2 regions of the Salinivibrio sp. ML198 genome follow, and region 2 is predicted to be linked to the other one. Evidence: riboswitches for the same ligand, from Rfam matches in the RefSeq annotation. Region 2 holds a riboswitch; the other holds the start of a gene.
The links. A riboswitch is a leader RNA that binds a small molecule or an ion and turns the genes downstream of it on or off. The one in region 2 is predicted to bind lysine.

Region 1: linked by a shared signal. The riboswitch ahead of lysC (lysine-sensitive aspartokinase 3) and the one ahead of BZG25_RS02850 (Na+/H+ antiporter NhaC family protein) in region 2 are both predicted to bind lysine.

The regions. Positions count from the first base shown of each region.
Region 1 covers NZ_MUEZ01000020.1:302-12,051, reverse strand. The annotation lists gene uvrA (excinuclease ABC subunit UvrA) at 1-483, shown strand, start outside; gene BZG25_RS13330 (Wzy polymerase domain-containing protein) at 483-2,153, shown strand; gene BZG25_RS13325 (alanine--glyoxylate aminotransferase family protein) at 2,150-3,283, opposite strand; lysine riboswitch at 3,547-3,734, shown strand; gene lysC (lysine-sensitive aspartokinase 3) at 3,832-5,220, shown strand; gene metH (methionine synthase) at 5,259-8,918, opposite strand; gene BZG25_RS13310 (sodium:proton antiporter) at 9,102-10,394, shown strand; gene metA (homoserine O-succinyltransferase) at 10,432-11,379, opposite strand; rRNA gene rrf (5S ribosomal RNA) at 11,561-11,676, opposite strand; tRNA gene BZG25_RS13295 (tRNA-Thr) at 11,684-11,750, opposite strand, start outside.
Region 2 covers NZ_MUEZ01000003.1:73,674-85,423, forward strand. The annotation lists gene cydC (heme ABC transporter ATP-binding protein/permease CydC) at 1-207, shown strand, start outside; gene aat (leucyl/phenylalanyl-tRNA--protein transferase) at 222-935, shown strand; gene BZG25_RS02820 (arginyltransferase) at 932-1,657, shown strand; gene infA (translation initiation factor IF-1) at 1,787-2,005, shown strand; gene clpA (ATP-dependent Clp protease ATP-binding subunit ClpA) at 2,070-4,325, opposite strand; gene clpS (ATP-dependent Clp protease adapter ClpS) at 4,371-4,691, opposite strand; gene cspD (cold shock domain-containing protein CspD) at 5,497-5,718, shown strand; gene BZG25_RS02845 (thymidine kinase) at 5,796-6,377, opposite strand; gene BZG25_RS02850 (Na+/H+ antiporter NhaC family protein) at 6,485-8,068, opposite strand; lysine riboswitch at 8,157-8,338, opposite strand; gene BZG25_RS02855 (H-NS family nucleoid-associated regulatory protein) at 8,612-9,037, shown strand; gene BZG25_RS02860 (lytic transglycosylase domain-containing protein) at 9,090-10,061, opposite strand; gene BZG25_RS02865 (YcgL domain-containing protein) at 10,072-10,347, opposite strand; gene minC (septum site-determining protein MinC) at 10,617-11,279, shown strand; gene minD (septum site-determining protein MinD) at 11,297-11,750, shown strand, end outside.

The DNA of each region.
Region 1 (11,750 bases), on a different contig from region 2:
AAAACCATCGATGAAGTCCTTGAGATGACCGTCGAGGACGCGCGTGAGTTTTTCGACGCCGTGCCCGCTATCAAGCGTAAACTGCAAACATTGATGGATGTCGGTCTGAGCTATATTCGCCTTGGCCAAGCAGCCACCACCTTATCGGGGGGTGAAGCACAGCGGGTCAAGTTAGCACGAGAGCTGTCTAAGCGTGACACGGGTAAAACGCTTTACATCCTCGATGAACCAACCACAGGGCTTCATTTCCATGATATTCAGCAACTGCTTAATGTCCTGCACCGCTTGCGCGAACAGGGCAACACTATCGTGGTGATTGAGCATAATCTGGATGTGATAAAGACCGCGGACTGGATCATCGACTTAGGGCCAGAGGGCGGTAATGGCGGCGGTGAAATCATCGCGCAAGGTACACCGGAAGCGATCGTGGATGTGGTGGGTAGCCACACCGCTCACTTCCTCAAACCTATGTTGGAGCGATAATGACCTCAGCGCTGCCGCAGAGTCGCGTGATACGAAAGCCGCTAACAACCCCATTTCTACTAACGTTAGCGGCCTTGTGGTTGATCTGCTTACCACTGTACTCGGTGTCTCTCCCGCTGGTTGGCATACGTCACCCTGCAGCGGCGCTTTCCTTGTTAACGCTCGCGTTCACCTTGGGGTTTGCCTGCTTAGAAGTCGTGCGTCAGCATACTTGGCGGGCAAGCCGACTGACCTGGATGCTTGGTTTGGCAACGGGCCTGGCGATTATTCCTTATTACTACCCACACGCTGAGGCACTCAATAGCGGCTATGCCATGGCCGCCTTGATACTTAGCCTCGGTTTCTTCTCCAGCCTTCAACAGTTTGTTTTTAACCATTCGCAGCGGCAAAAGCTACTCGGGGTATTTTTACTCGCCTCTTGGCTAGCGGTACTGTCGGTGTTGGGCAATCAATCACCACCGGGCATGGCGCCTTTTATGTTTAACAACTGGGTGCCTCACTTGCCCCCTGCGGTCACGCACACACTGCTACTTACAGGTCTCACCTTAGCGGCGTATATTCTCGCCAGAGAGCCGAGTGGCCGCTACCGCCATCCCATCAGCCAAAGCTTATTGGCCGTCACCCCTTTGGTTTTTATTCCAGTGTTAGCGATGCAAGGCCAGCCCCTGCTGCTGCTCTTTGCCTTGTGTGCCATCGTGTTACAGCAAGCCTATTTGAGTCGCTTTGCCTCCAGGCGCCAGCACAAAGCTTGGCTTGTGGCAGTCTGTCTCGGCGCGATCCTGGCGATATTTGCCCTCAGTGGTCAAGATAGTTGGCAATGGCTGAGCGACGGCGAGCGACGTGCGTTGGGTTTAGCGTGGCAACAATGGCAGACAACGCCCTTTTTCGGCGTGGGCATGGGGAATGGTAAGCAGGCCTTGCTGTTGCTTTCTGCTTCACAACCCGGCCACCTTGGTCCAGTGAACCTGCCCAGTGCACTGCTGTTTTGGCTGTTGGAAGGAGGCTTATTGATTGGATTGGGCTATGTGTTGGTGATCATGGCGCTCGGCGTCAGGATCCTTCGTGCTCCCTCAGGGACACGGCGGATCTTGATTGCTTTAGTGCTACCTCCGCTCACTGGACTGATGATCTATCCGGTAAGCGGCACCCAGTGGTTCAATGGGGTATTGTTACTCCTTTGGCTATACTGGCTTGATAACCTCACCAGCAAATATCGCCGCTACCCGGTACTCACTCATGGTTACAGCCAACGTGTGGCCAGTCGCACCGTGATCACTGCCCTCGTCATCACGACACTCGTGTGCCTGTCATCCGTATATTTGGCCAATCGTTATTTGCGCGACTCTTTACTCAGCTCGCAACGTTTTGCCTTATACCAGCAACATCCATGGTGGCAGCAAAAGCTGGCCCACGCACAACAAAGCCGTCACTTTCAGGCTAATTTAGCAACTCTGTCTGACACTGAGCGCCAGCAACACCTTAACCAATTATTGCGCCAAGTCGCACAACGACCACGCTTTGCTGGCTATCAGCATGCCTATCAAGTGGCCCTACAAATCGGTGACCGTCAGCGGGCTCGCGATATCCAGCAAGAAGCGCGTTACTTGTATCCAAACGCGGCGAAGGTATGGACAATCCGCCATACCCTACCGGATCATTCAACGCCCTAGCGCAATGCCTCTTCAAGGGCTTTAAGGCACAGGGCAATGTTCTCATCCCTTGCGCCGTAGCCCATTAAGCCGATTCGCCAGGCTTTACCCGCCAAATCACCGAGGCCAGCGCCAATTTCCAAGTTATAGGTGTGAAGTAAATGCTGGCGCACGGCGGCATCATCCACGCCCTCAGGAATATAAACGGCGTTAAGCTGGGGCAAACGATAAGGTTCATCGACCACAAAGCCAATCCCTAAATTGTCCAATCCCGCTTTCAAACGCTGATGCATGGTATCGTGGCGTTGCCACGCGTTCTCAATCCCTTCGTGATACAGTTTGAGCAGGGCTTCATGTAGGGCATATAAACTATTCACGGGTGCCGTATGGTGGTAGCTACGTTTGCCGTCGCCGCTCCAATACCCCAGCACCAAACTTTGATCGAGAAACCAGCTTTGCACCTTGTGAGTCCGCGCCTGCATTTTTTCTACTGCACGGGGCGAGAATGTCACTGGCGACAAGCCCGGTACACACGACAAACATTTTTGACTGCCTGAATAGACTGCATCTAATTGCCACTCGTCCACCTTCAACGGCACGCCACCGAGTGAGGTCACCGCATCGACAATAGTGAGGCAGCCGTGTTCACGTGCCAAGGTGGCAAGGGCCTGTGCATCAGAGCAAGCGCCTGTGGACGTCTCCGCGTGGACAAATGCGACAATGCTAGCCTCCGGGTGCGCCTTCAAGGCCGCTTCAACCTTTTCAGGATTAACCGGATCGCCCCAGGCATCATCAACCATGACCGCATGTGCGCCACAACGCTCCACGTTTTCTCGCATCCGGTCGCCAAACACGCCATTGCGACAGACGATCAATGTGTCGCCAGGCTCCACCAAATTGACAAAACAGGCTTCCATCCCCGCACTCCCGGGTGCAGAGACCGCAATGGTAAACGGATTGTCGGTTTGAAAAGCGTACTGCAGTAGCTGCTTGACCTCATCCATCATGCCAATGAATAAGGGGTCAAGATGCCCCAATGTCGGCTTGCTCAATGATTGCAGCACCGACGGGTAAATGTCAGAGGGCCCTGGCCCCATCAATGTGCGAGCGACGGGTTGAAAAGACTGAATATCGGAAATTGCACGAGCCATCACGAATCCTTGTTGTTGGTACCGAGGCTCACCGTTATAGCATATTTTTTCGCCATCCCCCTAGCCTCTGGCACATGAACTGTGTGATCGCTAGCGGCGATTTATGTTTCTTTTCAGTGCCGATAGGGCGCAATGGCCTCCTTTTCCTCAGTCAAAGCGGGGGCTGGGCAGTGCTCCCCCATCAAGAGCAAAAACACGGTTGACACCCTGCGACCACACCCGTAATGTTAAAACTGTTCATGCGGTCACCAACCCATGACTGAACATGCAGAAGAGGTGCATTTCTCAGGCAGTTATCAGGCGGAGCCCCACTCCTAAGCGTGATAACCAGGGGAGACAATGCCGAGGTGGCGTAAGATCGGGGTCGATACGCTGCCGGCCTTGAAGGCTGAATCCTTCAGGCTGTCACTTGTCATCCATATGGACAGACAGGTGGAGCGCTTCTGGCAGAATGCCTGCCGTTTGCTCTTCCTACCTTGTCGCGGTATTTATCGCGGTCACGATGTGACTTCTGATGTTCCCCACTGACTTTTGAATATGTTGAATCAATGAGCACGAGCTCAAAAGGGGAAAAGGACGTGAACCCGTTACCATCAATTTCAGTCGCTAAGTTTGGCGGCACCAGTGTCGGGACGCTAGCGGCGATGCAGCAAAGCGCCGCGGTTATCGAGCAAAACCCGCAAACCCGTTTAATCGTGATCAGTGCGTGCGCCGGAGTGACCAATCATTTAGTCGCGCTCGCAAAAGGGATCAGCGACCCTGACGTGCGCCAAGCCAAGTTGGACGCCATTAATGCCATTCACCAAGCAATATTGCAGCAACTTCCTGATTGCCAAAACACGCAAGCAGCCGTCGAACACTGGCATCTCGCCATTGCCGAGTATGCCGAAAAAGCGGCCATCATTCCTGACACAGCGCTAACGGATGCGTTAGTTGCCTGCGGCGAGCTGATCTCAACCCATATTTTCACCCATTTGCTCAACAGCCGAGGTATAACCGCTTTGAGAGTAGATGCGCGTGAATTGCTGCGCACCGACAGCCAGTTTGGCTGTGCCCAGCCTGACCCACAACAGACGCGAACACAGTGCCACGACCAATTGCTTCCGCATTTAGCCACACATCGAGTGGTCACCCAAGGGTTTATCGGCGCGGATGCCCACGGACAAACCACCACCTTAGGCCGTGGTGGTAGCGACTACAGTGCAGCACTGTTCGCCGAAGCCGTGGACGCAGAGAGTTTGGCCATTTGGACCGATGTGCCCGGGATTTATACCACCGACCCGCGGATTGCCGAACAAGCGCGCCCAATCAGTGAGATTAGTTTTAGCGAAGCCTCAGAAATGGCCACGTTTGGTGCCAAAATCCTGCACCCGTCCACCTTGCTGCCTGCAGTGCGCCAACATATACCAGTGTTTGTCGGGGCCGCGAGAGCGCCTGAGCAAGGCGGCACCTGGATCCGCGAGCACGCGCACTCGGCACCGCTGTTTCGTGCCGTCGCCTTACGACGAAACCAAACCATGGTGACACTAACCAGCTTAAACATGTTCCATGCATATGGTTTTTTGGCCAAAGTATTTGAGGTTTTGGCACGATTTGAAATCTCGGTGGACTTGATCACCACCTCGGAGGTCAGTGTCGCTTTAACCCTTGATCAAACCAACACTCAGGGCGACGCGCCGCAGCTGCCACAAGCGGCTATCGCCGAGCTGACCCAGTTATGTCATGTCGAGATCTGCGAGAACCTGGCGGTGGTAGCGCTGATTGGCAATGATATGAATCATACTGCTGGCGCGACAGCACCAGTGTTCAGTGCCTTAGCACAACATAAACTACGCATGATTTGCTACGGTGCCAGCAACCACAATGTATGTGTTGTGGTTGAAGATGACGATGCCACCCAGGTGGTGCAGCGGTTACACGCGGACTTATTTGAATAATAAAAAAGCCAGCACAGCCAATATGCTGGCTTCTTTCGTTAGCCGTTTAAGTTCGGCCCGAGCCATTTCTCCGCTTCTTCGCTGCTCCACCCTTTGCGTGCTGCGTAGCTGTCTCGCTGATCGTTTTGGATCTTCGCCACCGCAAAGTAACGTGACTCAGGGTGGGAAAAATACCAACCTGAGACCGACGCCCCCGGCCACATGGCATAGCTTTCGGTAAGTGTCATCCCCGTATGTGCTTCTACCGACAGCAATTGCCAAATTTTGCCTTTCTCACTGTGTTCAGGACAGGCGGCATAACCCGGCGCTGGCCGGATCCCTTGGTATTGCTCGCGGATCAGCGCATCGTTATCGAGCGTCTCATCGGGCGCATAGCCCCACAAGGTAATCCGAATTTGCTGATGGAGGTACTCTGCAAAGGCTTCTGCAAGTCTATCGGCGACCGCCTGGATCATGATCGCGTTATAATCATCCCCTTTCGCTTTGTATTCTTCCGCCAAGGCATATTCGCCAATACCACCTGTCACCGCAAATGCGCCAATCCAATCCGGCTGGCCACTGCTTTTTGGCGCAATAAAGTCCGACAAGCAATAGTTGGCACCACGAGGCTTTTTCGTTTGCTGACGCAAGTGGTTCAGTACGGTGAGCGTCGCTTGGCGAGACCCATCATCATAGACTTCAATATCATCCTCAACGCTGTTGGCAGGAAAAAGGCCACACACTCCCTTCGCGGCGACCAAGCCTTCTGCCTCGAAACGATCGAGCCAAGCATTGGCGTCTTGATACAAACGGCGCGCTTCCTCACCCACTAGTTCGTGATCCAAAATCGCCGGGAATTTGCCACTGAGTGACCACGTCATAAAGAAGGGTGTCCAGTCGATATACTGACGTAAGGTCGCTATCGAGACATCATCGTAAACATGCACGCCCGGCTTCAACGGCTGCGGAGGAGCATAGTTTGCCCAGTCCGTTTGCCACTTATTGTCCCGCGCCTGCTCAAGGGTGACGGGAGCGGTTCGAGGCGTTTTGCGTTGATGTTGCTCACGCACCGCCGCATAGTCTTTGGCTAAACGGGCCACAAAATCCGGCCGCTGAGTCTGTGACAGCAACGATGAGCACACCCCCACGGCACGTGACGCGTTGGGCACATAGACCACGGGCGCATGGTAATGCTGTTCAATCTTCACCGCGGTATGGGCTTTGGACGTGGTCGCGCCGCCAATAAGCAAAGGAATATCAAACCCTTGGCGCTCCATCTCTTTCGCCACGTTCACCATTTCATCTAACGATGGGGTAATCAGGCCTGATAAACCAATAATATCGACGTTTTCCTCACGCGCCACCGACAGGATTTTATCGGTCGGCACCATCACGCCGAGATCAATAATCTCGAAGTTATTACATTGCAGCACCACGCCAACAATGTTTTTGCCAATGTCATGCACATCCCCTTTGACCGTGGCGAGCAAGATCTTGCCATTGGTCTGTCCTTGCTGCTTTTCAGCATTGATGTAAGGCTCAAGGTAAGCCACCGCCTGCTTCATCACCCGTGCCGACTTCACCACTTGTGGTAGGAACATCTTGCCTTCACCAAACAAGTCCCCGACCACGTTCATGCCTGCCATCAGTGGGCCTTCAATCACTTCTAGAGGTTTACTTGCCGCGGCGCGAGCCAGCTCGGTGTCTTCAACAATAAACTCTGTAATGCCTTTGACCAGTGCATGTTCCAACCGCTTTTCCACCGGCCAACTGCGCCACTCTGCAGTTTCCGCGACCTCGTTCTCCCCACTATCGCGATAGCTGTCGGCGATCTCCAATAAACGCTCCGTGGCGCCATCATCTTTGTTGAGCACCACATCTTCTACTGCCAAGCGCAGCGATTCAGGCAAATCATCATAGATGGCTAACTGGCCCGCATTGACGATCCCCATGTCCATGCCATTTTTGATGCAGTGATACAAAAACACCGCATGAATAGCCTCACGGACGGGGTTGTTGCCTCGAAACGAAAACGACACATTGGAGACGCCGCCCGAGATCATGGCATGCGGCAGGGTTTGTTTAATGTCAGCCACGGCGTTGATGAAATCGACTGCGTAGTTATTGTGCTCATCAATGCCGGTAGCAACCGCAAAAATGTTGGGATCGAAGATAATATCTTCCGGCGGAAAACCGACTTGCTCGACCAGAAGATGATAAGCGCGCGTACAGATTTCCACTTTCCGCGCTTGAGTATCGGCTTGACCTTGTTCGTCAAACGCCATCACGATCACCGCCGCGCCATAGCGACGGACTAAACGTGCTTGGTGAAGAAAAGCCTCTTCTCCTTCTTTGAGCGAAATAGAATTGACGATGCCTTTCCCTTGAATGCACTTGAGGCCAGCTTCAATCACTTCCCATTTAGAGGAGTCAATCATCACTGGCACACGGGCAATATCCGGCTCGGCCGCGCATAAATTGAGGAATCGCACCATAGCCTTTTCGGCATCCAACATGCCTTCATCCATATTGATATCGATGATTTGGGCGCCGTTTTCCACTTGCTGCAATGCCACTTCCAGCGCCTCGTCGTATTGCTCTTCAACGATTAAACGTTTAAAGCGTGCTGAGCCAGTTACATTGGTGCGCTCACCCACGTTAACGAACAAGCTATCGGCATTAATGGTCAGGGGCTCGAGCCCAGATAAGCGACAGGCCACAGGGTGGTCAGGCAGAGAGCGTGGCGAATGTTTTTTCACCGCGTCGCTAATCGCTTGAATATGTTCAGGCGTGGTGCCACAACAACCACCGACCAAATTGATAAAGCCTGACGCCGCCCACTCATCAATGTGTGTCGCCATCTCTTCGGGAGAAAGGTCATACTCACCAAACGCGTTGGGCAACCCCGCATTAGGGTGGACGGAGACAAAGCCCTCACAAATGTCGCTCAGCTCTTTGACATACTGGCGCAATTCAGCCGGCCCCAGTGCGCAGTTTAAGCCAAACGACAGTGGCTCAACATGGCGCAGCGAGTGATAAAAGGCGGCGGTCGTTTGTCCGGATAAGGTGCGTCCAGACGCATCAGTGATGGTGCCGGAGATCATAATGGGTAAGCGAAACCCACGGGCATCAAAGACCTTTTCAACCGCAAACGCACAGGCTTTGGCATTCAAGGTATCAAAAATGGTCTCCAACATGATGATATCAACCCCACCCTCAATGAGCGCTTCGGTGGACTCGGCATACACGTCGACTAACTGATCAAAGCTGACATTGCGAAACCCAGGGTCATTCACATCTGGTGAGATTGAGCACGTTCGGTTGGTCGGCCCCAACACACCCGCGACAAAACGGGGTTTATCCGGCGTTTTCGCCGTCCACGCATCAGCGACCTCACGCGCAAGCCGGGCTGCCGCGACGTTGATTTCCGCACTCAGCGCCTGCATGTCGTAATCGGCCATCGCAATTTGGGTGGCGTTAAAGGTGTTAGTTTCAATAATGTCCGCGCCCGCGGCCAGGTAATCACTGTGTAGCGAAGCGATCTTATCAGGCTGAGTCAGCACCAAAAGATCATTGTTGCCTTTCACATCACAGTGCCAATCTTTAAAACGTTGGCCACGATAATCGGCCTCATTGAGCCCTAACCCCTGAATCATGGTGCCCATGCCACCATCGATCACTAGAATACGGTCGCGCAGTTGCTGTGTCAGTCGGTCCATACTATTACGCTTATCATCTTCCTCGTTGCAGTCATTTCATCCTACCACAGCGAAAATGGAAATCTAGACGTCTATAAATAACAATTTATTTTGATCTATTTCAATTCAGCTGTTCGTTTTGACAACGATTTCTATTAATATTTTGACACATTTTTTCATTCCCTCGTTGTACTAGGAAGCGGCATGTCAACTTACGCAATCCTCAGCTTTATGGCTGCTGCAGCCATCTTTATCGCTTTTATTAATAGTAAAATCAGTCGAGTACAAACCACCATCGCCATTACCGCTAGCTCGCTCCTACTGTCTTTGTTGATAGTGGTCGCTGGTCAATACCAAGCCATTCCACTCAAAACCATGGCCGAGCAAATACTGACAGATATCCACTTTGATACCTTTTTGCTCAAAGGCGTCCTCGGCTTTTTGCTCTTCGCGGGGGGAATTGGTGTCAAGCTTCCCTCTTTCTCCGACCAAAAGTGGGAGATCACGACCCTGGTGATCGGCGGGCTATTGGTCTCTGTGTTTTTAATCGGCACCGGTATCTGGGGCGTGTTTCAGCTGATCGGTATTCCTTTCGATTATCTCTACTGCCTGCTATTTGGCGCGCTGATCTCGCCGACCGATCCCATTGCTGTTCTCGCCATTGTGAAAAAACTGCAAGCACCGATGCGGATCACGACACAAATAGAGGGAGAGTCGCTATTTAATGATGGCGTGGGTATCGTGATCTTTGTGACTCTTTTTACCCTGGCCTTTGGCGACAACAACCCGACGGTGGGCGGTACCATTGCCTTGTTTTTACAAGAAGCCGTTGGCGGGATTTTATATGGCCTGGTGCTTGGCTATCTTTTCCATCGCTTGATTTGTGCCACCAACGATCACTCGATGGAATTGCTATTAACGCTGGCTATCCCCAGCGCTGGCTATGTCCTGGCCGATATGCTGCATGTCTCTGGCCCGCTGGCAATGGTGGTTGCCGGGATTATGATTGGCAACTGGACCCGCTTTATTGGCTTTTCCAAAGAAAGTGAAGATCACCTCGACCACTTCTGGGAACTGGTCGATGAATTTCTTAACAGCCTACTCTTTCTCCTAATCGGGGTTAGCTTGCTGCAAATCAGTTTCCATAAAGAAGACTGGATCATTATGGCGGCGGTGGTGCCTATTGTGCTTCTCGCCCGGTTTATCAGCGTGAAAGTGTGTTACCTCGGCTTTAAGCGCTTTCGAACCTATAACCCTTGGGCAGTACGTATATTAAGCTGGGGAGGCTTACGCGGAGGGCTTGCGTTGGCCATGGCAATGGCCGTGCCCGCTGGCATCATGGTGGTGCCGGAAAAAAATATCGATGTTCGCGAGCTGATCCTCATCATGACCTATGCGGTGGTGGTGTTCTCCATTTTGGTGCAAGGCTCAACCATGACAGGCATGGTTGATAAAGCAAACGCAGCACAAGACGAAATGGATAAACATCAAAGCTAACCGAGTCCCTAACCCAAAAGCGCCCGCGGGCGCTTTTTTATTCATCAAGGGTAAAGTTAGACGCGGAAAAGGCATCCAAGTCAAAGGGCGTTTGCTGGTAAACACAATAGTTTAGCCAGTTGGCAAACAGTAAATGCCCATGGCTGCGCCAACTCACATACGGTGGCTGCGAAGGATCGTCATCTGGGTAATAGTTAAGGGGGACCGCGGGCTCCATGCCTTCTTCTAAATCCCGATGGTATTCATGATGCAGGGTATGAGAATCATACTCAGGATGACCGGTGACAAACACATTGCGCTTATCTTTCGTCGCCGCCAGATAGGTACCCGCTTCATTGGACGTGGCTAAAATATCGAGGTCGGTATGTTCGGCCAGATAACTCGGAGAAAAATCCGCATAGCGTGAGTGGGGCGCTAAGAAGCTATCATCAAAGCCGCGTAATAGCGGGTGTTTGCATAACTCAGCATTAATGTGGTGACGGTAAACCCCTGACAACTTCTCTTTGCGGGTTTTCTTGGGTAAATCATACAGCAACTTTAACCCTGCTTGCGCGGCCCAACAAATATATAAGGTTGAGGTAACGTGCTTATGCGCCCAATTCATCACATCTTGAAGGTGCTCCCAATATATCACGTCCTCAAACTGCACCAGTCCTAACGGTGCCCCCGTCACGATCAGACCATCAAAGTTGCGCGTTCGTACGGTCTCAAATTGACGATAGAAGGTATCAAGATGCTCGGTTGGCGTATTTTTGCTTGGTCGATTATCTATCCGCAGTAACTCCACATCCACTTGCAAGGGACTGTTAGAAAGCAGACGCATAAATTGCGTTTCGGTCTCGATTTTTTTCGGCATCAGGTTAAGTAGCAGCACCTTCAGCGGGCGAATGTTTTGACTCACCGCACGGGTTTCTGTCATCACGAAAATATTTTCGCGCCGCAGGATATTGGTCGCGGGAAGTTGATCCGGGATTTTAATCGGCATCACTGCCTCCTAGGGATGTTTAGACGTCCAGATATCTAATAACATAACGCAGCCACTGACCGAGCTCAAGCAATAATCAATCATTGCACAAGTGTTGTTTAAGCATAGGAAAAGACAGGATCAATGAGGAGAGGCAAAAACGAAAAAAGCCCCCCGCAAATGCGGAGGGCTTATAAATAACTCTTGGCAGTGACCTACTCTCACATGGGGAGACCCCACACTACCATCGGCGCAGCAACGTTTCACTTCTGAGTTCGGCATGGGTTCAGGTGGTGCCGTTACGCTATGGCCGCCAAGAAAAACCTGGTGCTGATAGGCAGATTTGAACTGCCGACCTCACCCTTACCAAGGGTGCGCTCTACCAACTGAGC
Region 2 (11,750 bases):
GATGTGCAAACCGAAGCAGAGATCCTATCCTTACTGCAAGACCATTGTCAGGATAAAACCGTGGTGATCATTACCCATCGATTGGTTGGCTTGGCACATATGGACACAGTGTGTTTAATGGATGCAGGCCGCATTATTGAGCAAGGCACGCACCAAGACTTGCTGGCACGTAACGGTCGCTATGCACAACTCATGAACCGCTTGTAATAAGAGAGTGTACGATGACCCTCTTTTTACCCCCTTTAGCGCAAAATGATGTCGGCTTTCCGCCCGTGAATGAGGCGCTCTCTCACCCCGATGGCTTGCTCGCCATTGGGGGAGATCTATCACCTGCGCGGCTAATGTCGGCTTATCGCAGTGGTATTTTCCCCTGGTTTGGCGAAGATGACCCTTTATTGTGGTGGTCGCCGAGTGAACGCGCCATCCTTCAGCCCTCTGATTTTCACGCCAGTCGCAGTTTGCGTAAAGCCGCCAAAAAGTCTGCGTATACCATCACGTTCAATCGCGCATTCGAGACGGTGATCGCTACCTGCGCGACTATTCGTGGACCTGAACAGACCTGGATTACCGATGAGATGCAAGCCGCTTACTGCCAGCTTCATCAGCAAGGCGATGCCCACAGTGTGGAAGTGTGGGACGGAGCACACCTTGTCGGCGGGCTTTACGGTGTCTCTGTAGGCCGTGTGTTCTGTGGTGAATCCATGTTTTCCCACACGTCCAATGCGTCAAAGTTTGCCCTTTGGCAATTTAGCCAATTCTTCGCGCAACGAGGAGGGCACTATATTGACTGTCAGATGATGACCCCACATTTAGCCTCTTTGGGCGCCAAACCCTGGACACGCGACGCGTTTATCGCCGCGCTGCACGCTCATCGCGATCACTCCATTATCCAGGGCTGCCAACCGCAGCAGATAGCAGATTGGAGGCCACAATGAGTGTGGGGATCCAAGTAGGCGTCACACCTACAGCATCTTGCCAATACTTGTCTCACCAGCAAGAGCAACTGGCCGTGGTGATGTCGGCGGATTACCACACGCCCGAGCGATATGCTGCACTGTTAGCCGCTGGCTTTCGTCGCAGTGGTAACCTTATTTACCGGCCGCACTGTCCTCAATGCCAGGCCTGCCAAGCGCTTCGGATTGATGTGGCCAAATATCAACCCTCAAAAAGCCAAAAGCGTCATCGCAGCCAGCTTAATCGCCTAGAGATTAAAGTGAGTGATGAGCTTGATGAGAACTGGTTTGCGCTCTTTCAACGGTACATCGCCACTCGCCATGCTGATGGCAATATGTACCCTGCCAAGCGCCAAGATTTTCTCGACTTTATCGGTAGTGACTGGTTATCCCCGCGCTTTATCCATTTGTATCAACGCGATCATAACCAACTCACCCTGGTTGCCATCGCCGTGACTGATGTCGTCGCCGACGGGTTAAGTGCGCTTTATACCTTTTTCGAACCAGAGCACCGCTTCTCTCTTGGACGCGTCAGTATTCAGGCACAGCTACAACTGGCAAATTCACTCCATTTACCCTGGCTCTACCTGGGCTATCAAATCGACACCTGTCCAGCGATGCGCTACAAGGCGGACTATTATCCACATCAACGCTTTATCAACCAGCAGTGGCGGGCGTTTTCCTGGCCGCTTATTCCACAATAGTGGCTATTTTTTCTAGCAAGGAGCGCCCCAACAGGGTAAAATTCGCACCCGAACTTTACAGACTTTCAGAATAGAGGCATTATCTGTCGGTCAAAAAATTGGCTACCAGAAGAGGCCTAAGAGGATTCAATGGCAAAAGAAGACGTAATTGAAATGCAAGGCACCGTACTCGATACGTTGCCTAATACTATGTTCCGCGTAGAACTAGAAAACGGTCACGTGGTGACTGCCCACATTTCAGGCAAGATGCGTAAGCACTACATCCGCATCCTGACCGGCGACAAAGTCACTGTTGAAATGACCCCTTACGATTTGTCCAAAGGTCGCATCGTTTTCCGTTCGCGTTAATCCTCCGAACGCGATCAAAAAACCCGGCAGCGATGCCGGGTTTTGCTTTTTCGCCTCAAGCTGGTTAAGCAGGTTCCATTTGATCACTGAATTGGAAGTCTAACCGGTTATCTTTCAATACCACACGAACCGTCCCTCCATTGACCAGACAGCCAAACAGCAGCTCATTAGCCAGTGGCTTTTTCAAGTTATCTTGGATAACGCGCCCCATCGGCCGTGCTCCCATTGCCTTGTCATAGCCTTCTTCCGCTAGCCAGCGCTTAGCCTCTGACGTCACCTCAAGCGACACGCCCTTGGCGTCCAGCTGAGCTTGTAGCTCGACAATGAACTTGTCCACCACTTGCAAGATAACTTGCTCATCCAAGTGATTAAACCAGATGATGTTGTCCAAACGGTTACGGAATTCTGGCGAGAACACCTTCTTAATTTCGGACATTGCATCATGACTGTGGTCTTGCTGAATCAGGCCAATCGACTTACGCACCGTCTCGGCCACGCCAGCATTGGTCGTCATCACCAAGATAACATTGCGGAAATCGGCTTTGCGTCCGTTGTTGTCCGTCAAAGTGCCATTATCCATCACCTGTAACAACAGGTTGAACACGTCTGGGTGTGCTTTCTCAATTTCATCAAGCAGCACTACACTGTATGGGTGCTTGATCACCGCATCGGTCAGCAACCCGCCCTGATCGTATCCCACATAGCCTGGGGGAGCACCAATCAAGCGGCTCACTGTGTGACGTTCCATGTACTCCGACATGTCAAAGCGCTGCAGCTCAATGCCCATCGCGCGGGCCAATTGTACCGTGACCTCGGTTTTACCGACCCCAGTAGGCCCGGCAAATAAGAAAGAGCCGACCGGTTTATTCTCATCGCCCAGTCCTGCGCGGCTTAACTTGATCGCTTCAGACAACGCGGTGATGGCGGTATCTTGGCCAAACACCAACATTTTCAGCTTGTCATCCAGCGACTGCAGCACGTCTTTATCTGACGAAGAAATCGACTTCTCAGGAATACGCGCCATTTTCGCAATCATACTCTCAACATCAGGGACATTGACCGTCTTCTTGCGTTTGCTGGCTGGCGCCATACGACACCGCGCCCCCGCCTCATCGATCACATCGATCGCTTTATCTGGCAAATGACGCTCATTAATGTATTTCGCCGACAGCTCCACAGCAGCACGAATGGCCTTATTGGTATAACGCACTTCGTGGTGGGCTTCGTATTTGGGTTTCAGCCCCATCAAGATTTTAGTGGTGTCATCAATAGATGGCTCAATCACGTCGATTTTCTGGAAACGGCGCGCCAGTGCCCGCTCTTTTTCGAAGATAGAGCCATACTCTTGGTAGGTCGTCGAGCCGATACAGCGTAACTTTCCGCTACTCAACAGCGGCTTAATCAAGTTGGCGGCATCTACCTGGCCACCACTGGCAGCACCTGCGCCAATGATAGTGTGGATCTCGTCGATAAAGAGCACCGCATGATCTTCTTTTTCGAGTTGCTTCAAAATCGATTTAAAGCGCTTCTCAAAGTCACCACGGTATTTGGTCCCGGCTAACAGAGACCCAATGTCGAGCGAATAAATCACGCAATCTTTGATCACATCTGGCACTTGCCCTTCGACAATACGCCATGCGAGCCCTTCTGCAATTGCCGTCTTACCGACCCCGGCTTCGCCAACCAACAGGGGGTTATTCTTACGACGGCGACACAGGACTTGGATGGTGCGCTCAAGTTCCTTATCACGACCGATTAACGGATCAATACCGCCAACCCGCGCGAGCTGATTAAGGTTAGTCGCGAAGTTCTCCAACCGGTCTTCACCCGGCTCCGCACCGGCCTCATCGGCGCCCATGTCACTGCTTGGCAGATCGTCGCCTTCATCTTTCGTGGTGCCATGAGAGATATAGTTGACTACGTCAAGGCGACTCACGTCGTTCTTTTTAAGCAGGTAAGCGGCGTGGGACTCTTGTTCGCTAAAGATGGCCACCAACACGTTCGCACCGCTTACTTCGCTACGACCGGATGACTGCACATGAAAAACAGCCCGCTGGAGTACTCGCTGGAAGCTTAGCGTTGGCTGCGTTTCCCGCGACTCATCGTCCGCAGGGATCAGCGGCGTGGTTTGTTCGATAAACGCATCAAGTTCTTTGCGCAGCGCCTCCAAATCTGCACGGCACGCGACCAGCGCATCGTGCGCGGCCGCATTTTCGATCAACGCGAGAAGCAGGTGCTCCACCGTCATGAATTCGTGGCGTTTTTCACGCGCACGTGCAAACGCGCCATTCAAACTGGCTTCAAGTTCTTTGTTAAGCATAAAGGCACCTCCCTCAAAAACCGCGCTAAAGCGTGATGGAGCCGGCTAAGCTTTCTCCATCGTGCACAGTAGCGGATGGCCATGCTCTTTGGCATACATCATTACCTGTGCCACTTTCGTTTCAGCGACCTCGGCGGTAAATACGCCACAGACCGCTTTTCCTTCATAGTGCACCGTCAGCATGACTTGCGTCGCTTTGTCCACATCCATGGCAAAAAACGTCTGGAGCACATCGATAACAAACTCCATCGGAGTATAGTCATCATTATTTAGCACCACCTTGTACATTGATGGCGGTTGCAACTTGGTTTTTTCTGACGATTCGGCCTCTGCGTCAGGCAAACCCCACTGGTTCCAATTACTCATAACTCATTCAATGCATTGTTAGGGTGTCTCGGTAAGTGATGTGGCGGGGCACTACTGCCATCCACGATTCCCGTCCACCTATACTTAAAGTTAAGCCACAGATTGTATTCCAGCAACCTTTTCATTGCGAACACCGTTTGCCTGAGCAATTGTTAAGCACTGCATTATGTAATAGTGTCTGGCGCAGCATTTCGTTCACTGCGCGCGACACGAACGTGTCATCGCTCACTGCATCAAAATGCATAAAAAACAAGGCAATCCGGCTAGCCAATAACGTGTGGGTGGATCGCATCAAGCGCGACAGGTGAGAAATAGGTACACGCCTCTCTCGATTCGACAATATTCACTCCATGATCATTTTTAAGCAGGCGTACTCGTTGCGTAATGCCAGTAGCGCTCATGCCAATCCAAACACTTAAGGGCTAAAGAGCAAGTTATTAGAATAAAAAGTAATAGTTCAGCCCTGTAATAGCGCATCTATCACTGTAATCACACGGGTTTATAGCGAAAACATCCAGGGTAAAATCTAAAAAACTATGCAATTGAGATGTCTGTTGTTGAATGAATAATTGCCACTTCCTCACACTTTTTCGATTCGATATTACATTACTGTTATAAGTTATACCCCACACTTGACTGCCTAAAAGTATCTACTAAAGTGAAACATGTGGTAGGTAAACTAACCATGTCACTTCTATTCAATCATATCAGTGATGGCAACAGTGCCGCGCTGCCGGGATTGATGAGGTGGAATGAACGCGTTTATCGCAGGTATGCAAAGTTTGATGCAAGAAGGATGTGTCGCATGGAAACTGGTACAGTAAAATGGTTTAACAATGCAAAAGGATTTGGCTTTATTTGTCCGGTAGAAGGAGAAGGCGATGTGTTTGCCCACTATTCTACCATCCAGATGGACGGATATAAGACATTAAAGGCGGGACAAACCGTCAACTACGAGGTTCAGGAAGGACCAAAAGGCTACCATGCCAGTGAAATTGTGCCAGTCGATCAAGAAGCGGCTAAATAGCGCTGAATCCGGTCGGCCAAATGGAAAAGGCGAGCTTACCGCTCGCCTTTGTTGTGTTTGACCGAACTCAATGCCGTCTAGAGTAACCCAAGCATCTGTTTGTAGTGGCGGCGACACACAGAAACATAACGTTCATTGCCCCCAATCACCACCTGATCACCATCCGCAATGGCATTACCCTCGCTATCTTGGCGAATAACTCGACTCGCTTTACGTCCACAATGGCACACGGTTTTCAGTTCAACGAGCTTATCAGCCCACGCCAACAAGTACTGCGACCCTTCAAACAGCTCACCACGAAAATCCGTTCTTAATCCATAACACAATACTGGGATCCGCAGCTTATCCACCACATCAGTGAGCTCAAGGACTTGCTGTTTGGTCAAAAATTGGCTCTCATCAATCAATAAACAGTCAACTTTCTCTTGCGCCAAGATAGTCGCAACGTGCTCGAATAGCGACGTCTGATTGTCATACAGGTGGGCATCAGCTTCTAAGCCAATTCGCGAACTAATTTTTCCGACCCCATAGCGGTTATCAATCGCGGCGGTAAAGAGTAGAGGCTGCATACCGCGCTCTTGGTAGTTAAAGGCCGATTGTAACAAGGTGGTCGACTTACCCGCGTTCATTGCCGAATAATAAAAGTATAACTGAGCCATAACTGTCTCTACACGTAATGCCCATTGTGGGCGAGCTGGATTAAATAAACAGGCATGCTACCGCACTAGCAGAAAAAGAAAAGCCCCGCCGAAGCGAGGCTAGATAATTAACCGACCAATTTACACGGTCGCTTTTTAAGCCACATTAACCCAGCACATAGTGCAACGAACGCAAACACGGTCGCCATCAAAGACCAAAGAAGTGACGCGGTAAAGCCTAACACCATGAAGCCTACGGTTGAGACAAGCGCCCCGCCAATAGCATAAGGGAGCTGGGTGGCGACGTGATCAATATGTCCACATCGTGCCCCTGTTGAAGACAAGATAGTGGTATCAGAAATTGGTGAACAATGATCGCCAAATACCGCCCCCGCCAATACTGCTGAGAGCATAGGTAGCATCAGAGCAATGTCTGTCGCCGCGGCAAGATCGCCCGCGATAGGAAGCATAATACCGAACGTCCCCCACGACGTCCCTGTTGCAAAGGCCATCACTGCCGCCAACAAGAAGAGCACCACAGGCAAGAATTGCGCCGGTAAGTTCCCCTCAACCAAGGACGACAAATATTTGCCTGTTTGTAGATCACCAATAATATGGCCAATTGACCAAGCAAATAACAGAATGAGGATCGCGCCAAACATAGACTTTGCGCCCACCCAAAGGGTTTTCGCAATATCTGATACCGCAATACCTTGTTTACCTGTCATCACTAAGGACACAGCTAAACCCGCCAGTCCACCCCACAGCAATGACATGCCGACATCGGTATTTTCAAACGCGCCGAGGAGAGAAAAGGATTGTGCATCAGCGGCCAAGGCCTGTCCGCCGGTATATAGCATCGCCCCCACCGTCGCCACGACTAGCATAATAATGGGGGCGACCAAATCAGCCACGCTGCCTTTATCACTTTCTTCAATCCCTAAGTCATCGCAGATATCAGCGCAGTTTTCACTTTCATCGCCCAATCGACTGCCTTTTTTCGCCTGATATTCAAACTGACGCATCGGGCCAATATCCAGTTGAAACCAAACCACCGCAAACACTAAGAGCAAGGCAAAAATGGCGTAAAAGTTCATCGGGATCATGGTGACAAATGCCCCTAGCGCCGTGTAATCCGTCACACCATGCGCCACTAAAATCGAGCCAATCACGGTAATGATATAGGCTCCCCAGCTTGATGCTGGTGTGATCACACACATAGGGGCTGCCGTGGAGTCAAGAATGTAAGCCAGTTTCGCTCGAGAGACGTGAAATCTATCTGTCACGGGGCGAGAAACGGCGCCCACCGCTAAGCTGTTGAAATAATCATCGACAAATATAAATACGCCGAGAAAAGCGGCGAGCAGTTTCGCCCCACGTTTACTCTTGATCCGACTTTGCGCCCAATTGGCGAACGCGCGTGTGCCTCCAGAAAGAGACAGGAGCGCAGTGATCATACCGAGTAAAATAAGAAACGCGAGAATACTTAAATTCCAGCTATTTAAGCCTCCATCAGCAATAAATAGTCCAGTGATCACCTCAAGTAAGTACTGTCCAGAAGAGAGGAAAGAAAAATCGGTCAGTAACACAGTACCTAGTACGATTCCCATGCCCAACGACAATAAAACCCGTCGTGTGGCAATCGCGAGGCCTAGCGCCAATAAAGGGGGAAGCAGTGATAAAGCGGATGAAGAAAAATCTGTTAAGTTCATGATCTCAGTGTCAACCAGGTGGTTGGAGATCTACTGCAGAAATGAAGACGGTAAGGTGTGGTATCACACGGCAAACAGCTTGCCTCCTACATACAGTAGCGCTCCATAGTGTATTTCCAAGTACTATGGCAGTGCTGCCCCTATTCGGTAACAGCCCCAGCTCAATCGGTGTGATGACCTGATTGGCTTCGGCGTTGTTTCCTTTTATGCGCTCTCATCGGTATCACCCTCTTGCGCACGACTTATAAACAACGCACCTCTACGTTAAGCGTGGTGCATTCTACACAACGTGTTTACTATCGCAACTATTTATGGTTGAAAAAACGTCGATTAACCCCCACCTTAACTCGATGCCAATAAAATGCGTCTTATCTTCTATTTTTTTAGACATCTGTTTCAAAAAAGACAATAGAATTAAAGTCAAATTTGCGGTTAACTTGCAATTAATGAACAATATGGCGTATTAATATAGGTCATATTGTATATTTCAATTATACTGCTATCATTCTTTCAATTAACATATAAATCAAATAGGAACCAATAATGTCTGATGCAATGAAAGCCTTACTCAATTTGCGTAGCTTACGCGCAGTTGCAAAAGAGATGTCTACTGAGCAACTGAACGAAGCCTTAGAAAAATTACAAACGGTTGTTGAAGAGCGCAAAGAAATCGATCGCCAAGCTGAAGCGCAAGAAAAAGAGCGCTTAGAGAAGTTAGAAAAATACCGTGCTATGTTAGAAGCCGACGGTATTGACCCAGAAGAAATCGTGGCATTGTTAGGTGGTGCTTCTAAGAGCAAAGCATCGGGTAAACGCGCGACTCGTCCAGCAAAATATCAATATACGGGCGAAGATGGCTCACAAAAAACCTGGACAGGCCAAGGTCGTATGCCGAAAGTGATTCGCGAAGCGATTGAGAGCGGTGCGGCTAAGCAGGAAGATTTCCTCATCCCAGGCCAAGAAGCCTAAGTCCATATTCCCGCATAAAAAAAGAGGCGCTCAGCCTCTTTTTTTTTATCCCTTAACCAAATTTAATTCTGTCTGCCAAATGGCTCACCGCTAACGCAAAGTAGTGCGAGCGATTCCATTTCAATAAACTCTGATAATTATTATAAACAAGATAAGCCCTGCCTTTACCATCATCAGGCTGAATCAACCACGCATTGATATCGACGGCGGGTAGCGCCTGACCATTCAAACGGCGCACACCACGCGTCTGCCAGGCACTCAATGAGTGTGCTTTATCACTGTCGGTGCCAAGCAAAGTACGATCTATTCCTGCAGGTAGCTGTACTTGCCGCCCCCATGTATAAGTATCATCCCACCCGGCTTTTTTTAAGTAATTCGCAGCAGACGCAAAAACATCGGCTTCTGTTTGCCAAATGTCTTTCTTACCATCTTGATTGCCATCGACCGCGTAATTAATAAACGAGCTTGGCATAAACTGGCATTGGCCCATTGCCCCTGCCCAAGAGCCTTTCATCGCTTCTGGCGCAATGTGCCCTTGCTGTAATATCTTCAGTGCAGCCATGGTCTCTTTACGAAAAAAGGCCTCTCGACGACCATCAAAGGCTAATGTTGATAAAGCTTCAATCACATTATAACTGCCCTGAAGTTTGCCAAAATTACTTTCTACGCCCCATAAAGCCACAATAAAACGCGGCTGAACTTGGTACTGCTCACCGATGGTTTTCAACGTGTCGTAATGTTCACGATACAGTTTTTTCGCTTGGGCGACTTTCCAATCAGGCACAGCACGCGGAATATATTCATCCAGCGTAAGGCGTCGCTCAGGTTGATTTCGATCGGAGCTGACCGCACGCTCGTGGTATTCAACGTCCTTAAACGCACGCTCAAGTAACGCATCACTGATGCCCGCCTCTCGTGCCTCGGCTTTTAAGGTGGTCACATACTGCTCGAATCCGGGCTTGGCCATCACAGGGCTCACCAAAAGTGCCGCCGCGATAGAAGCTGAAATCATACCTTTGCGCATAGTCTTCCTTTTACAGTTTTTCGTTTTTATTACGAATGGCCTGCAATGCCGCATCAGGTGGCGGGGGCAATTGCACAAAAAAGCCATCACTTTGCAGGCTTTGTTTAACCTTATTGATGTCAACAGCAGCCAGTTTATCGCGCTTGTCTAAGTTGATCATCATGGCAAATTCGGGTTGCCCAAAGCTATTCATTAATGCCTCAGGCACATCATCAAATTTATCTTTCTCTGCAAGATAAAGATAGGTGCCTTCTTTCTTTTTGCTACGATAAATTGCGCAATACATCTCAAAAGTCCTCATGAGCATGCCATATTACTGGCGATAAATTGTCATCTCGGGGTAAAGGTTTGTTAAGCTTTGCAGCAAAGTGTGTCAAAACGCGTCTCTGCTGCCATTTCTCATTCAAACGTTAAAAAAACACCATTAAAGGGAGAAATGCCGCATCAACGGCAAACCCTGCTTGCCGCATTGGCGCTGTGAATATACCATGCTATCCAACGTCTGATAATGCGCGTCTGACTCGTGTTTAAATGACAAAACCGGGATCGAATAACATGCTCAAACAACCGGAGTTGAAAGGCTCAACCTTTACCCTTTCCGTCCTCCACCTCGTTGACGATAATTTTGCTGCCGCTGCCAATGTTTTGACAGAGAAAGTCACCCAAGCACCGGCCTTTTTTCAAGGCGCCCCTGTTGTCGCTGACATTAGCCGCCTATCACAATGTCCTGATATCGGTGCCTTAAAGCAGTGCTTACAGGCCACAGGCATGATTCTCGTCGGATTGACCGGCGTCACCCATAATGATACACGCGAGCTTGCGCTGAATGCGCAACTAGCCGTGCTCAAGTCAAGCAAGCAATCCCGAGTTGCCGATCCGATTCAGCCGCCTGCCAAAGTGGTCACCGCCCCCGTGCGTTCAGGTCAGCAAATCTATGCGAAAAACGCCGATCTGGTGATCCTCAATCATGTCAGTGCCGGCGCGGAAGTGATAGCCGATGGCAGTATTCATATCTATGGCGTTTTGCGTGGCCGAGCTATTGCCGGCGCAAGTGGACAAAAGCAAGCGCGTATTTATTGTCAGAACCTTCAGTCAGAATTATTGTCAGTAGCAGGAAGCTATTGGCTCAGCGATAAAATTCCATCAGAACATTTAGAGCGACCTTCCATGGTCTCGCTTAATCAAGAAAGCTTACACATTGACCCCCTCACGCTATAAGAGAATAAGGAAGAGGAATGGCACGAATTATTGTAATTACTTCCGGTAAAGGCGGTGTTGGTAAAACAACATCGAGTGCGGCATTGGCGACCGGGTTGGCCATGACAGGCAAAAAAACCGCCGTGGTCGATTTTGATATTGGCCTACGTAACCTGGATTTGGTGATGGGCTGTGAGCGTCGGGTCGTCTATGACTTTGTCAATGTCATTAATGGCGAAGCCAATCTGCATCAAGCATTAATTAAAGACAAACGCGTAGACAATTTGTTTATTCTGCCAGCCTCACAAACACGCGATAAAGATGCGCTAACCAAAGACGGCGTGGAGCGGGTTCTAAAAGACATGGATGAGCTTGGCTTTGAATACATTATTTGCGACTCGCCCGCGGGCATTGAAGCCGGTGCATTAATGGCGCTGTATTTTGCTGACGAAGCGATTGTTACCACCAATCCAGAGGTTTCATCCGTACGCG